One region of the Pelotomaculum sp. FP genome, then DNA from elsewhere that is predicted to be linked to it. Evidence: riboswitches for the same ligand, from Rfam matches in the RefSeq annotation. Region 1 holds a riboswitch; the other holds the start of a gene.
What was found. A riboswitch is a leader RNA that binds a small molecule or an ion and turns the genes downstream of it on or off. The one in region 1 is predicted to bind cyclic di-GMP.
Positions count from the first base shown of each region.

Region 1 (8,023 bases):
TTACGCCGGGTTGGCGTTCGACGGGGAGAAACCTCTGTCTTTCCTGTCGGTTGAAGGGGCCAGGGATGTGGGGGTTGAACTGTTCTCCTTGTCCAAGGCGTTCAACATGACCGGCTGGAGGCTGGCGGCGGTCGCCGGGAACGAGTTGATTATAAAAGGATTTGGCGCCGTAAAGGACAACAACGACTCTGGCCAGTTCGCCGCTATACAGAAAGCTGGGATTTACGCCCTGGAGCACCCCGAGATTACAGAAAAAATCAGCGAGAAGTACTCCAGAAGGCATAATATGTTGGTATCAGCATTGAATGAAGTTGGATTTAATGCCAGAAAGCCAAAAGGATCATTTTATCTTTATGTAAAAGCACCCAAAGGCATAAAGGGTGGCAGAAGGTTCGATAACGCCGAAGACTTTTCGCAGTACCTTATCACCGAAAAACTTATCTCAACCGTCCCTTGGGATGACGCCGGCAGTTATGTCCGCTTCTCAGTAACCTTTATAGCAAACGGTATCGAGGAAGAGAAAAGGGTTATTGACGAGATAAGAGAAAGGTTTTTAGATGTGGAGTTCGAGTTTTAATCTCGATCTTATTAATGGTCCGAAACTTTATATTCGGTACTTTATTATTTTTTATAACGAAAGAGATGGAGATTTCTTGTAGAAAATTACTCTCGGTAGTATTTAATCGATGCTTGAAGCTTTAAAAAGGAGGATATTGAGTGAAAAGCATAACTACCTTGTTTGTGTTGGTGGCTTTTGTATTTGGAATGATTTTTTTACCTAACATGTCTCAAGCTGCGGTTCAAGAAAGTACTTGCTACTTTTCTGTACTATTTAATGAAAATAAGATTCCTAGTGATTTTAGCGCGAAACTGGCATCTTATGGAGGGGAAATTACATATACTGTTCCTGAAATAGGATTTGCACAGGTAAAAGGAAATAGTGAAATGTTTTCAGAGTTAAAGAGCTTTTCTTCAGTAAACTTAGTTAACCCTTCAGTTTCTTGGTCCATGCCTGAAGTTAAAAAAAACGGATTGAAAAGTGATTTAACTCTAGATACAGATCAGTCTTCCTTATGGGATCTTGAATGGGATATTAAACGTGTTACTCAAAATGGTGCAAGTTATCATTTGGGAACCGGTTCCCATAATGTTGTAGTAGGGATTATTGACAGCGGCATTGCTCGTGAACACCCTGATTTGGTTGCAAACCTGTTACCGGGCTCAAAGAACTTTGTCCCCGCAGGTGGCTACAGGAATACGGAACCATATGAAACAGGTAATACCGGTGAATATGATGATAGAATGGGCCATGGCAGCCACATCGCTGGAACCATTGCAGCACATGGGAAGATGTTAGGTGTAGCACCGGACACAGGAATCCGTGCTTATCGTGTATTTGGAGAATCCATGGCTGAGACAGCCTGGATTGCTGCCGCTATTGTGGCTGCAGCAAATGATGGGGTCGATGTTATTTCTCTGAGCCAAAGTGGTTTTGATCTAATAGGTCAAGCCTTTTGCATCGACCCTTTAACCGGGAAGAAGGTTGCATTAGGAAATGATATTGCTGATTTCTTAGCTTATAAAAAAGCTATCCGGTATGCAATAAATAAAGGTAGTTTAGTGGTTGTAGCAGCTGGTAATGAAGGTATGAATTTAACAGCGAAAGGAAATGTGACTGACTACCTGAACTCCATATATGGTAGCTATGGTTTAAATTTTGTGGGGGCAGGATTTGAAGTGCCCGGAACGGTTCCTGGTGTAGTGACAGTATCCGCAACAGGGCCTGACGATACATTAGCTTTATACTCTAATTTTGGACCAGGCTTTATTGATCTAGCTGCCCCGGGTGGTAATATATCCGGGTTTCTTGAGTACCAACAGAATGGCAAGCTTGATGAATACTATGAGAAGGAGCTTTATAAAAGTGAGTTTTGTTTAAGCACGGATAATCATGGAGATTATTCCTATAACGCAGGTACATCTATGGCAGTGCCTAAAGTTGCGGCTGTTGCTGCCTTAATTATTGACAAATATGGTCAAATTGGGCCTGGCAAGGTAGCAGAAATGCTCTATAAAAAGAGCATCGAACCAGTAAGCGGTAAGGAACAGTCTTATTTTGGAAGTGGTCGCTTGAATGCAGTTAAAGCTTTGACAGATTAAATTCCTTATTGCCCAGGGCGTGCAAGACGCTGCTTATGTCCATCCAGAAGAAATGCCAAATTTAAAAAGGGTAGAAGAGAGGGGTTCTAAGGGAACCCTTCTTCATTTTTAGTTCATGCTAAATCCAGACAAGATTTTGTAATAGCTAGACGCGATTCTGCTATTTTTAGACAATAAATATAGACAATCAGCTTTAATATTGCTAACTTAAAATCTACTGCCATCTTTTTGCTTTAGTTGCATTAAAGGGGTTGAATTGTTTTTGAGAATAGAGGTAAAAAACGAGTTTCCCTTTATAATACTATTTCTTTCTGTTATCCTTGCGGTATTTATTGTTTTGGATATGAGTGGAACTGTGCGGGTTGTTTTGGGATTGTCTTTTGTACTGTTTTTCCCCGGGTATACCTTAATAGCAGCCTTGTTTCCAGCTAGAGACGATCTTAACTGCATTGAACGGATTGCCTTGAGCTTCGGTCTAAGTATAGCCGTGGTACCGCTTCTGGGTCTTATCCTTAACTATACTCCATGGGGGATAAGGCTTTATCCCATATTGTTGACGCTTTGGATTGTTACGTTCCTGCTGTCCGTTATCGCAATCCACAGAAGAAATAAACTTTCTTTTGAAAAACGTTTTATGGTTTCTTTAAACGTAGAAGCAACTAAATGGGGCAACCTTTCACGGATGGACAAAATTCTCTCGGGGGCACTGGTGGGAACTATTATTTTTGCAGTAGGAAGCTTTTATTATGTCACAACCATACCAAAAGTTGGTGATCAGTTCACGGAATTTTACATTTTAGGCTCCGGCGGGAAGGCAGAGTTTTACCCCCGGGATATAAAAACAGGTGAGGAGAAGGAGGTTATCCTGGGAACTGTTAACCACGAATACCGTCCGGTCTCCTATACAGCTGAGGTAAGAATGGACGGTTATGTAAAGACACGACTCGGCCCTTTTCAATTAAACCATGAGGAGGAAAATGAAGAGCCCGTTAGCTTCAGTGTTGATGAGCCCCATGAGAATCTGAAGGTAGAGTTTTTATTATTTAAAGACGGGGAGAGCGCCCCCTATCGCTCCCTGTATTTGTGGGTGAACGTCCATGAGTAGATTTCAAGTACACATCCAAAGATGGGTTCCTGTTTTCAGAGGCAATGTTTCCAATAAGGATCATTTTTTTATGTGGTTGTATGCGCTCGCCGTCACTGCCGCGGAGATTGTCACAGCCTACTACAACCCGCTGTACGGAATCGCCTGGCATGTGGTTTTGCTGGTGGCCTTGCTTGTACATGCTTCCCTGGCCTATAACCAGACCATAAACCTGGTCTATTTAGCACTATCCCTGGCTCCATTGATCCGGATCATGAGCCTGTCCATGCCGTTAATTGGCGTTCCGCCCATGTACTGGTACCTGATCATCAGTCTTCCGCTCTTTGCCGCCGCGGCATACGTGATGAGGTTTGCCGGATTCAAGCCAAGGGAGGTCGGGTTGACCGTAGGCAACTTACCCCTTCAGTTGCTGGTGGCTTTCCTTGGTGTGCCGCTGGGACTGATGGAATACCTGATTTTAAAACCCGCTCCTCTGGTACCGGAGTTTACTTTGCAGTATGTATGGCTTCCGGCGCTGATCCTGCTTGTCAGTACCGGGTTTTTGGAAGAATTTATCTTTCGCGGGGTTATGTATCGTACGGCTGTGGAGACATTGGGCAGGTGGTACAGCATAATCTATTTCAGTTTCATATTCGGGGTGCTGCACATCACCCACCGTTCACCCGTGGACCTGGTTTTCGTTTTTGCCGTTGCGCTTCTTTTTTCCATGATCGTCGGCTTTTTTAGATCCCTTTTGGGGGTCTCCCTGGCTCACGGATTAACGAATATCGGTTTATACATCATTTGGCCATACCTTTTAAGATAAAAAAGTTTCATGGAGAAAAAGTTCAAATGACTCAAGTATTTTTTTTACTGTCTTTTTTTGCAGCCCCAAATCAAGATGCCATCTGGATGAAAGCCATAGTAAGAGGTTAAAGCTGCCGCTTGTTGACACCTCTTACTATGGCTTCTCCTTTAACTTTAGGATAAGCCTCAATTTTATAAACTTAAATTATTGGATAACGCTTTATTTTTTCCATGTAAGGTTTTTATAGTAAAGAAAGCAAATTCAATAGGTGAGAGAGAGGGAAAAAAAATTTTTCTTGCGACCCTCAAAACCAAATGATAGGAGCGTATAAAATTAATATAATTAGAATAGTTAATTTGCTCTGGAAATAATTAGTATGATTTTCATGATTTGCATGTTGGAAATATAAATATTCTCCTAAATTCAAAAAGGTAAACTTGCCGAAAGGTAGGGGCACAAAGCTACGGGTCTAAAGCCGCGCATTATTTTAGAAAAAGCGCCGGGGCCATGATCGCCGGGCCGCTGAAGGGAAAAGCTGCTAATTTCTTTAATAGCAAAATTCCGTTGCCGGCGATCCGGAAGCGGTTTTTTTTTCGCTAAATATGTTGTATGCAAATCCAGACAAGAAAATGTAACTTTTAGACAAGATAATGTAGCTTCTAGACATGGTGGGCAGGAGCCGGCTCCTTTTTAAATAAATAAATGAAAGAGGTAGCCCTTTGGACACGATGACTCTCTTTTCACTGTTAATGGTTTCGTTTCCTGAAGCGATCCTGGTGGCGATCCTGGGATTTCTACTGGTAGGACTCAGGCCCTGGTGGCGCGATTTACTTATAATAGGGGCCTTACAGGCGGGTTTTTCTTATATCATCCGGCTCTTGCCGGTGCCTTTCGGGCTGCACTCAATTCTTGAAATATTTTTATACATACTGAATATTCGTCTGGTTACCCATCTGCCATACAGGATAATTTTACTTATATCTTTACTTGGACTGATCTTTTACGGTTCAGTGGAAACGGTAACGATACCATTCATGTTGCATATTACAGGTTTTTCATTGCTTGATGTTTTGAATCATACTTATATAAGAATTTTTTTCTTCCTCCCTCAGGCACTGGTCATGCTGATATTTATAGCAGCCTGTAAAATTTTTAATATCTCTTTAATCGGTTATTCTCAAGAATATGGTCGTTCAGGTCGGCTATCAAAAAAGGAATTTCAACATTATTTAAAGGAAGACATAATAAACAAACAAAATCTTCTTGTCTTTGTGGTTGTTCTCCTGCCCGTGCTTCTGCTGGTTATTTTAAACAGCTCTTTTAATGCTTTCAGATTGAATATATTTTCTGAAGAGCACATTAATATTTTTACCGGGCTCATTGGAATATTCATTAGTGTTTTGACGGTACTATCCACGGTAGCCGTCAAAAAAATCGGACAGTATGTGGAAAAGGAATACGAGGCTAAGAGAGCGGAGGAAAATTTAAAACAGATCAAACAATTGATTGACTCTTCCAGAAAGCAGAGACATGATTTCCACCATCAGTTGCAGACCATTTACGGACTGCTGGAAAGCGGCTCCTATGATCTAGCACGGGATTATATTGGCAGAGTATTCGGTGACATATCCAAAAACGTGGAATTGATCAGAACTGATAATTTTACGATCAGCGCCCTTCTCTACACGAAGATAGGTATGGCCGAAGCCAGAAGCATAGAAATGGAAATAAGCATTGAATGTAGCCTTATAGAAATACCTTTAACTCCTCATGAAGCAAGCTCCTTGCTTGGAAATTTGATTGATAACGCTCTTGAGGCAGTGGAAGATAAAACAGGTGGATTAAGGCAGGTAAATGTGAAATTAACCCGTGAACAGGGGGCATACGTAATTAGTATTAGCAATACAGGGAACCCTATCGCCCCCGAAATGAGACCTACTATTTTCAAACCCAATTTTACCACAAAAAAGGCTCACTCAGGTTTGGGCTTGCCAATTGTTAAAGATATCGTAACCAAACACAGGGGCAGCATCGAAATAAGCAGCGACACTGAAAAAACGACCTTTACCGTTGCAATACCTATCAAAAAATGAGGTGTGTTGAATGAATCTAAACCATCTGGCCGGAGGAGCTGCAAACTACCTGTCTAAGGAACTGGCGCTGGATGCTGGTAAAATCGATACTCTACGCTTTGGCCTGGAAATTATTTTTGGCACTTTCATAAAAGGGGTTACCCTTATCAGTCTGGCCCACTTTCTTGGAATACTTCCCGAAGTGACATTTGCAATGGTTTCCGGGGCTCTTTACCGGCTCCTCAGCGGCGGAGCCCACTGCAGCGGGTATTGGAGGTGCCTTACTCTGGGCGTTTTGATTTATCTTGGAGCTGGAGAACTAGGTTTCTCCCTGAAGCGTTATTTATCAACAGATTTCCTGGTATATTCGCTGCTAGCCGGATATTTACTATCTTCCCTTTGCGTTATTGCCTGGGTGCCGGGGGAAGTACCTTTTAAGAATATTAGAGATATATCCAAAAGAGTCATGTTTAAAATTCTTTCACTAATCTATCTTAGTTTATGGCTAGGGGCAAGTATTATTGTTGTCCACCATTTCAACTCATCTCTTGCCTTGGCAGGTCTTATTGCCGTCATTACCCAGACAGTAAGTTTTTCTCCACCAGGCTACAAGGCGGTCCACCAATTAGATAGCCTTTTGGCAGGATTTTTTAAGGAAAGGAGGTGCTCAGCTCATGATGCGGGCTATTAAAAAATTAATGTTTACACCTATCGTTATGGTTGCCCTGTTAGTCGCCGCCGCCGGAGTTAAGCCGGCTAGTTTCTTTTGGTTATACCAGCCTGCTCCCCCTGCAAAGTCTGAATAAAGGACGGGGAAATTTCACATGAAAATAACTGTCTTGATTGCTGAAGATGACCCGGACATGCGTCATGTGATCAGAAAAGTAGTTGAAGAAGTTGAAGATGTAAGAGTTATTGGTGAGGCCGGGGATGGGCTGGAGGCATCAAAGCTGATTGAAGAATTATCGCCTCAAGTAGTTTTTGTAGATATCGATCTTCCGGGGAAAAATGGTGTTGAACTGGCCCAGGAAACATTCGATATCAACCCCCGGACCTTTATTGTATTTGCCACAGCTTCCAGCGAATTCAGAGGGGAAGCCTTTGATGTCTATGCTTTTGATTACCTCGTCAAGCCTTTTAAACTGAACCGGGTTCGGCAGACAATGGAAAGGATCAAACTGGTTCTGTCCGGAAAAGTCGCTGGCAGGCCAAGGTCTAACTTAAAGAATTTTAATAAAGATGTAAGCAGGAAACAATTTTTTAGAAATGACAACAGACTTGTTTATTTGAACCTTGATGATATCATCTACGTCACCAAGGAAAGCCGTAAGTCCAAGATCTATTTTGTCGGCGGTCAAGTTCAAACAAACGATAAACTCTCTGTTCTTGAAGAGAAGTTGGCAGGATACCCATTCTTCAGAAGCCATAGCGGGTTCATTGTAAATTTAAAGATGGTGAAGGAGCTTATTCCAACCGGAAGAAGCAGCTATGAAATGGTTATGGAAAACACAAAGCAAAGACCGTTAATAACAGTTGAAAAATTTAAAGAACTTGAAGAATTGACAAATGCCAAACTTCCAAAGAGCAGTTGAAGGGTTCTACGCGGACCCTTCTTTTTTTGTCAATTGGTGTATAAACAAGGTATTGTAAGAATTAGACAAGGTTTTGCTATTTTTAGACAATAAATATGGACAATCAATTTTAATATTGCTAACTTTAGACTAGCTAATATATGTAATAGGAGGGTAATCCAATGGGTCCGGCCAATAAAAATGGTTTGTGAGGAAGCCAAGGAAGCTTACGATAATGCTCCTCCGAATTCAGACTATACGAACCACCGTCTAATCTCAAAATCATATATATGTAAAAAGTAAAGCTTACCTGCTGGTGCAATAGTAT
Region 1 covers NZ_QFGB01000040.1:1,119-9,141, forward strand. The annotation lists gene Psfp_RS14475 (LL-diaminopimelate aminotransferase) at 1-577, shown strand, start outside; gene Psfp_RS14480 (S8 family serine peptidase) at 718-2,160, shown strand; gene Psfp_RS14485 (DUF1616 domain-containing protein) at 2,423-3,265, shown strand; gene Psfp_RS14490 (type II CAAX endopeptidase family protein) at 3,336-4,070, shown strand; cyclic di-GMP riboswitch class I at 4,473-4,579, shown strand; gene Psfp_RS14495 (ATP-binding protein) at 4,937-6,145, shown strand; gene Psfp_RS14500 (accessory gene regulator B family protein) at 6,156-6,815, shown strand; gene Psfp_RS14505 (cyclic lactone autoinducer peptide) at 6,823-6,930, shown strand; gene Psfp_RS14510 (LytTR family DNA-binding domain-containing protein) at 6,949-7,716, shown strand.

Region 2 (8,023 bases), on a different contig from region 1:
GTCGCGTTGAGCACGATGGGGTTGGTCATGTCGGGAGCGGCGCCGTCCTGCCAGGTAATGGTTACCGCCCGGGCCTGCTGCGCGCTTTGGGCCAGTGTAATTTTCAGGGCGGCCACAGGCGAGCCTGTGTTTTCCGCTACAGTATAGGAAACAGCAGGGGAGATGATAAACCTGCCCCACAACGTTTTGGCATAGGGATAAGACGAGGCGGCGGTCACCAGCACTTCCAGGGGCGCGCCCGTGTTGGCCGGCGCAGGCACAGTCAGGCTGACTGCCTGGCTCTGTCCGACCGGACCGGCCGGGTCAATTGCGCCGCTGACGCTGCTGCCCGACGGTGAAGCCGCGGCGGTATATGTGATCTGTCGATCCGAAACATTGAGCTGATTTTCATAATTCCTGAGCTCAAAGCCGATCGTCGCCGCCGTATGCCAGTCGTGCGTGATATGATACACCGGTACGTCCGCCGCGTCTGTCAAAAGGTCGCTGGTGAAATAAAAGTCGCCCTCGGCGGTGGCGATATATGTTTTCATAACGGCCGAATAAATATAGCTCGCCCATGTAATCGTGTAAAAGGAACCGATCAACAAAGCCGCGGCGATGGCAACAACCGTTAATTTCAGCTTTTTTGCCGGGTAAACCTTTGCCGGATCAAGTCGCTTGCTGCGCATGATTTATCCACCTTTTATTATGCCTGCACGGCTGTAAGCTTCAGTACGATATAATCTATCTCGTTTCTGTATCGGTAATGATTGCTCCCGCCCGGCCAGGAGACCGTCAGTACATAAGCCTTTGTTTCTTCCACGTTGGCCGTGAACGGCTGGCTCTCACTGACATAACGGTTGCCGAGACGGTTGAAGGCAACGGCGGCTCCCCCCTCTTTTTGCAGCGTGTAGTTTAAAGGGAGGTTGCCGGTGGTATTCAGTTCCAGGGTAACGTCCTGGTTATAGCCGCTGACCGTTCCGGAGCTGTTCTTGTTGCTTATCCATATCGCAATAGTTTTTGTATCTCCGGGCGCCATGTCGTTGAAATAAAACGTGGCGGCTTCATAGTCGATAGCCCATGTTGAAAACTCAATATCCGGCGTCGTCGGACCCGAACCCGGATCACTGCTGTTTTCAGCGCCTGTATTGTTTATCACCGAGCTGAAGCGTGAAAATGAAACACCTGTAACCACAAGCGACACGATAAACAGGTATATAAAACAGTAATACAACTGCTTTAACCTTATATTCAGCTTCAGTCTCTTTTCCCGCTTTGCTCTCATTTCCGGCGCGCCTTTCATATCTATCATGGGTGGTTTTGTTATTGGGGCGCTATTTGCTCCCCGCTGACGCGGAACAGCACCTTAACCGATTCCCTGGCCTGCAGGGCGTTGACGGCAAAAGTATCGTAATCGTCATAGGCCGCCAAAAGAGAGGTCTGGCAGGCGGTCAAAGCGTCGTTGGCAGCCAGGATCAGCCCATGGTATTGCGCAAAGTGCTCGGCATCCGACAGGGCGCAGGGCGTATCCGCATCAATATCATGCGGGGGCCAGGTCCCGTCGGCGTTCGGGCTTCCGTGGACCGCCAAATAGTCTTCGACCGCGTTTGCCGCGGCATTGTACCGGTCCAGCAGGCCTCCCGGGCCGTAATATTCATCATATGCGTCCTGGTAGTAGGGCAGATATCTGCCGGCAATCTCCGTGGAAGGATCCGCCGTCACCACATGGGGCGCCGTCACTGCGGCAATATTGGTGTCATTGATATAATAGGACGTGTTCCACTGCCAGTAAACAGTGATTGTAACCTCGTCGTTGCTGCCCGCGGAAAAGTTGGGCGTCCCCGAAAAAATACTGAAATATCCGTCCTGATCGGCAGCGACGTCCTTTGGCCTGAACCAACCCGTGCCATAATATGGAGACGAGCCGGTATATGGAGAAAATACACTGGGAACAGTGTCGGTGGCGCCGTCGTTTATTTCCACCGTAATTTTGAAAATAAAGGGCGCGAAGACATCCTGGCCTGCTTCGGTGGCGATAGTAGCTTTGGTCTCCGCGGTAGTCAGCCGCATCAAGTCGGCCGCGTTCATTTTCACATCATAAGTCATGGCGACATCGGAGCCGCCGCCTCTGAAGGTAAAAGATTTCTCACCGAAATCCATCGGTTTAATACTTTGTCCATTAAATAAATCAAAGGTAAACCCCTTGTTGTAGAACTCGCCGTCAATATCATCTTCGCCTCTTGCCCCCAGATTCCATCTGGCAATCAGCGCCGCATCGCCGCCGGAATACACATCGGTATATCTTGCCATGGTCGATGATACTATATTTGAAGACGTAATTACTACAGCCACCAAAAGCGCCATCAGTATTTTACTGATCTTCATATATCATCACCTCATTTTTGTTGCATTCTTACCCGGGCTTTTCGATACAAGTCCCCGCCATAAACGCCAAGGACCAAAAGCAAAACCAGCGCCGCCATGCCTGCCGGTTTTTTGGAGACGACAACGGCCAGGCCGATTTTTGGGATCCGCAAGACCATTTTACCCGCAAACCTGTCGGCGGTTAAAAATTCATCAGCGGCATTGTTGTTATCGCCTTTCAAGGTAAACACGCCGTTTTCCTCGCTGACAATGCGGTGGGTAAAGGCGTTTGTCCCGTGTAAATAGGTGACGACATCGCCGACCTTGTATTCACCGGCAGCCTGCTCGCGGATCACTATGACATCGCCGGGATATATGGCCGGCTCCATGGAGCCGGATAAAACAACAAGGTGCGAAAAGCCAAAAATCTTCGGCACCGGAGCATGGGTTACGGCTTTATTGACACCCAGGCAGAGGTTTATCAGGATCAGCAGCGCCAATAACCCGAGCGGCACATACTTTACACAGTTAACCAACATCTCTTTGTGCTTTGGTCTCAATAAGTTTTAAGCCTCCTGTTACTCGGCTTGCGCTGTGACTTTGATCATAAGGCTGTAAGAATAGGCCGGATTGCCGGCATAGGCGGCATAATCGTTATCATTAGGGCCATCCGGCCAATTCCATTCCAGCGTGTATTTCACATTCCTGCCGCCCGCCACGGCCGTGTCCTGATAAAGCTCTTCCGGCGCACACCATACCGTCTCATTTCCGGCGACGTATACGTCGCCTGCTTTCAGGCGAAAGCGCATGGGGATTTTGTGCGCCGCGGGAAGCGTGTCGGCCGCTGTGAAGGTTACATCATAATAGGTTGAGTACCTGTTGCCTGTGTTATCCACCGTGAACTTATAGCTGCCGCTCATGCCGGGGGCAATGCGCTTGTTGGCGCCGAATATATTGACGCTTACCGCGCCGGCTGTACCGTATGAGGCGGTCGTAGCCGTGTCCAAAACGTCAAAATCGAAAGGTGAAGGCGTCGATCCGCCACCGTCGTCGCCACCGCTGCTATCTCTACCGCTGATATCTCCACCACTGCCACCGCCGCCGGCAGGAACAGGGGTGTCCGGTTGCACAGGCGGGTTGACAGGATTGTAAGGATTGACTGGATTCTCAAGATCGGCCGGGTTGGCCGGGTTGGTTGACTGCGGCGTTCCCCTGGGAGCAGCTCCCAGCTCGATCCGGTCAATACCTGTGGCCTTTCCGTCCTCCCCTTTTTTAAGATAAATGGTGATCTCCAGCACCTTGACATGCACCGCCACTTGAAAGACAATGGTACCGTCGGGGAGGCGGACGAGTTCCGCGTCCTCGATCCCGGTCGTCCTTTCAATATCGACCTTGCAGCTTGCAAGCACGTTGCCGGCTTCGTCAAGGACGCTGATGGTATGGGAACCCTCGTCGACGTCAATAAAGATGAAGTAGCCCTGGCTGTCTGTCCTGGTATAGCGCGGGTCGCTGCGGAACTCAATGAGCCCGTAGGCAAAGGGTGTCCCGTCGGTGTAGACAACCCGGCCCATTAAATCAATGCGCTGCTCAACAGGGACCGTAACCTCCTCCTGCGGGGAAAAAAAGTGATACAGCCTGCCGATAAACCCCAGGACGGGGCGTTTCACCTGCACATCGGGCAGGTTTGATCGCAAAACGAAAACATGCCCGCCCGTGCTGATGTCACGGATGATCCCGTAGGTCGGCACGGCGGCGTACACCACGATGATGGTGATGATGACCGCCAGGATGAAGTTTTTGCGCCTTCGCTCCGCATTCTCGCTATTCATCGCCTGATCCACGATATCACCCCGGTCCCTGTCGCAGAGTTAAGGCCGGCAGAATTATTGTTATATGACTCTCTTTGGGAAGAAATGTAGCTGCAGCGCTATTCTCATATAACTCTCTTACGGAAGACGCAAATGCGCGCGCTTTGCGTCTTCCGTAAGAGAGCCGAAGCTCTCTTGTAAGGCGGATGAGTGTGTCTACGTAGTAGATCCAGGCTGACTGGATACAGGCGCAATCTGTTCTGCCTTGACAGAAACATTTAAAACATAGCTAGTACGAGTTGCGGCGTCCGCAGAGTTGTCGCCAAAGAGTGTGTCTGTACCATCATTTGATGCAAATGCAGCAGTATGTGCAGCATCATCTCCCTGTTCAGCGGCGTCAAACGCCCATCTCCACGTTACTTTTTGCTTAATTGTTGTGAGAGCGTCTTCGTCGGCTACACCGGATCTTTTGAAGGTGAAGGTATTGTCTGCAGGGTTTGCGGCTACTAATGTACCAGGTGTACTAGTATTAGTGTTTGCGACCAGCTGCTTTACAAATTCATTCTCTAAACCAGCCTCGTTCACCCAGTTGCTTGAACCCTCTACCAGGTATTCGATGGGAAGACCGGCAGCGCTTCCAATATTCGTAAAGTCTACTGTTACTTTGGCGTCAACGTCCGAGAGGAAAGTCATTTGAATATAAAAATCATCGTTTACGCCGGGAGCGATAATGTAATCTCCGTTTGCTCCGTTTTGTCCATTAATGTTTGTTGAATAAAGATGACTGAATAAATCTAAAGGCTGCACCGCACTGTCCAGAGAAGCGAGAGAGTTCCCGTTTGTTCCGCCTAAAGCTTCAAACTGCCACCTTGCGATCAAGGCAGTATCCGCCCCTGCATACTCGCTGGTATACTTAGCGAAGGTGCCGCCCATCATTGCTGTGGAAATCATGCAGAGCACCAGCAGCAGTACGGCGGCTCTGACGGTTTTGCTTGAGTTTTTCATTGGTTTATCATTCCTTCCCTCATTTATTTTTTTAGGCTGTTTCTTTGGATAAATTCCTTCCGTGCTATATGAGTGCATTTTGCCGCTTTGACCTTGGCGCCGCTCATCACTCCTCTCAATTCATCAATCAATTATATTTCGTTTATTAAAAAAACGGCCGGGTTGCTATCTTTCAGCAACCCGGCCGCCATAGCTGATTTGCTTTAGGCCCGTCGGTTTTGCGCCCCCGCCTTTCGGCGGGTTAGCCCTTAAAACAAGCGGTGTTAACATTCTACTATAATTCAATTTTTTTATCTCCGCCCTTTGCCGCCCGCAGCGCCGCCAGCTCCGCTTCCAGCTGGGCTTCGCGGTCCGCTTTTTTCCTGTTGCGCCTGTTGCGCGACGTTATATCGTAAAGGATAAACAAGCAAAGGGGTGTTATAACAAAGAGCAGCATGCCGAGAGGCGTCTGCAGGAACATGGCAAACCTGCCGACCCCGGCAGCGCGCCAGAGGTAGATGCCCTCCAGGTCCGACACGCTCACCGCCTTGGCGTCGGCGCCGGTGTTGGCGTCGCCCTTGGTGAGGAAGGTTAAACCGTCCTCAGTCCGGACGTCGGTCACCCTGTGGGTAACGACCGTGTTCTTTTCGGCGCGGAAGGCGATAATATCGTCTTTGACAATTTGCTCCGGCGCTACTACCTTAGTCACAATGAGGTCTCCCGCCAGAATTGTCGGCTCCATGGAACCGGAGAGGACGATAAAGGGCTTATACCCAAAAAAATCAGGGACCTTATCCGGATATATGTATGACCTTATAATAAACGTCACATTAACGATCAAAACCAGCACAAGAAATGCACAAACAGTGACGCCAATAACGGATATTGCTTTCCCCAAAGCTGTTTTCGGCACCTTTTCCTCTCCCACTGCCAATAACCCCCTGTTAATATTTTAGATTGTAAATTATTCTATCATAATTATCCATCTCCTACATAAAATGTTTTTCTTTTTACAATAAAAAGCCGGGTTGCAATAATGCTTATCAGCAACCCGGCCGCCTTAGCTCGCATGCTTTAGGCCCGTCGGCTTTGCGCCCCCGCCTTTCGGCGGGTTAGCCCTATTATTAGTTTATGTATATTTTTTATGAAAAAGACTTCTTTTTCTGACTCAATGATCAAATAAAAACGGCTAAGTTGCTGCAACCTTTATTAGCAACCCAGCCACCCTAGCTTCCATGCTTTAGGTCCGTCGGCTTTGCGCCCCCACCTTTCGGTGGGTTAGCCCTGCAAAAAAATGTACTGCTATATTACCTATGTCATTTTACTATAATCAACCTCAATATGCAATATTTTTTTATTAAAGAAATATATCAAAAAACAGCTAAGAGTTAGCTAACCAGACAGCCGTCCACCAGACGCAGGACCCTGCCGCAGGCGTCCGCCACCCGCTGGTCGTGGCTGGCCACCAGCACCGTCTTCCCCATTTGATGCAAACTTTTCAGCAGTTCGATGATGCCCGCGCCGTTGGCCGAGTCCAGGTTCCCCGTGGGCTCGTCCGCCAGGATCAGCTCCGGGTCCAACAGCAGCGCCCTGGCGATGGCCACCCGCTGCTGTTCACCGCCGGAGAGCTCGCCGGGCAGGCGCTTTTCGGCGCCATTCAGGCCCACCCGGCGCAGCAGCTCCCGCGCGCGGTCGCGTGCGCGACGGCCGTATCCTTCAGGTATTGACGGGGCCAGCACATTCGAAAGCGCGCTCAAGGTGGGCAGCAGGCAGTAGGATTGAAAAACAAAGCCTACCTTTTCCCGCCGGTAGCGGCAGAGCGCCGCCTCGCCCAGACCCGCGATATCCTTGCCGGCGACCATGACGCGGCCGCGGCTGGGCCGGTCCAACGCCCCCAGCAAATTTAACAAGGTAGTCTTGCCGCCCCCGGACGGGCCGGTCACGGCCACAAAGTCTCCCCGGTCAATATCCAGCCGGTCTACAGACAGCGCCCTGACCGCGGAAGATCCCCGCCCGTAAATACGCTCCACATTTCTAAGCGATATCAATATATCCGCCATCGAAAGACTCCTTCCGTCTAAAAGCCGTCCCCGTTGTCAACCACGCAGGATTTCCGCCGGGGCGGCGCGGTTGGCCCGCCAGGCCGGGTAAAGGCCACCCGCCGCGCCGACCAGAACGCCGCAGGCGCAAACCAGCGCGGCCACCCTTAAGCCCGGCGCGCCGATGTCGATGGCCAGGTACTCCTTGACCGCAACCAGTCCGCCGTACCCCAGGGCAACCCCGAGCCCCGCGCCGAGCAGGCTTAAAGTTATGGACTCCACCAACACCATGCAGGCTATGTCCCACGGAGTCCAGCCGAGGGCCTTGAGAATGCCGAACTCGCGCCTGCGCTCGACCACCGACAGCAGCATCACTACCATGATCGTAAGGCTGCCGGCCGCTACCGCCACAGATGAGACCGCCAGGAAAAACTGCTTCAGGACGCGGAGCACGCTGTTTAGCGGGAGCAGCAGTTCCCGCGGCGCCACGACCTGCACCTCCGGCTTTTTCCCGCTCAGGCGCTCTTCAATCTCCCGGGCGGCCTCCTCGACGTATTCCATGCTCCCGACCTGGGCGCTGATGGCCGACAAACTGCCGGGCTTCAGGCCGCCGATATCCCGGGCCAGTTGCTCCGTGCCGCTGAAACCGCCGTCCAGCAGTTCGTTGCCGGTACGGTAAACGCCGACGACCTTAAGGTTCAGGTTGTCCGCTTCCTTACCGGGGACCTCAAACGTATAAACGCCGCCGATTTGATAGGTAACGTTTAAGAACGCAAGGTACTCCAACAGGCTCTTGCCGATTGCCACCTCATCGTCACGGGCGGGCGCAGTCCCTTCTATAATTCTCTG
Region 2 covers NZ_QFGB01000027.1:34,780-42,802, forward strand. The annotation lists gene Psfp_RS11880 (hypothetical protein) at 1-668, opposite strand, end outside; gene Psfp_RS11885 (hypothetical protein) at 686-1,291, opposite strand; gene Psfp_RS11890 (hypothetical protein) at 1,303-2,364, opposite strand; gene Psfp_RS11895 (signal peptidase I) at 2,376-2,903, opposite strand; gene Psfp_RS11900 (hypothetical protein) at 2,922-4,172, opposite strand; gene Psfp_RS11905 (hypothetical protein) at 4,368-5,234, opposite strand; cyclic di-GMP riboswitch class I at 5,328-5,413, opposite strand; gene Psfp_RS11910 (signal peptidase I) at 5,431-6,063, opposite strand; cyclic di-GMP riboswitch class I at 6,178-6,263, opposite strand; cyclic di-GMP riboswitch class I at 6,344-6,429, opposite strand; gene Psfp_RS11915 (ABC transporter ATP-binding protein) at 6,524-7,195, opposite strand; gene Psfp_RS11920 (ABC transporter permease) at 7,232-8,023, opposite strand, start outside.
Region 2: another riboswitch for cyclic di-GMP. It lies ahead of Psfp_RS11910 (signal peptidase I); the one in region 1 lies ahead of Psfp_RS14495 (ATP-binding protein).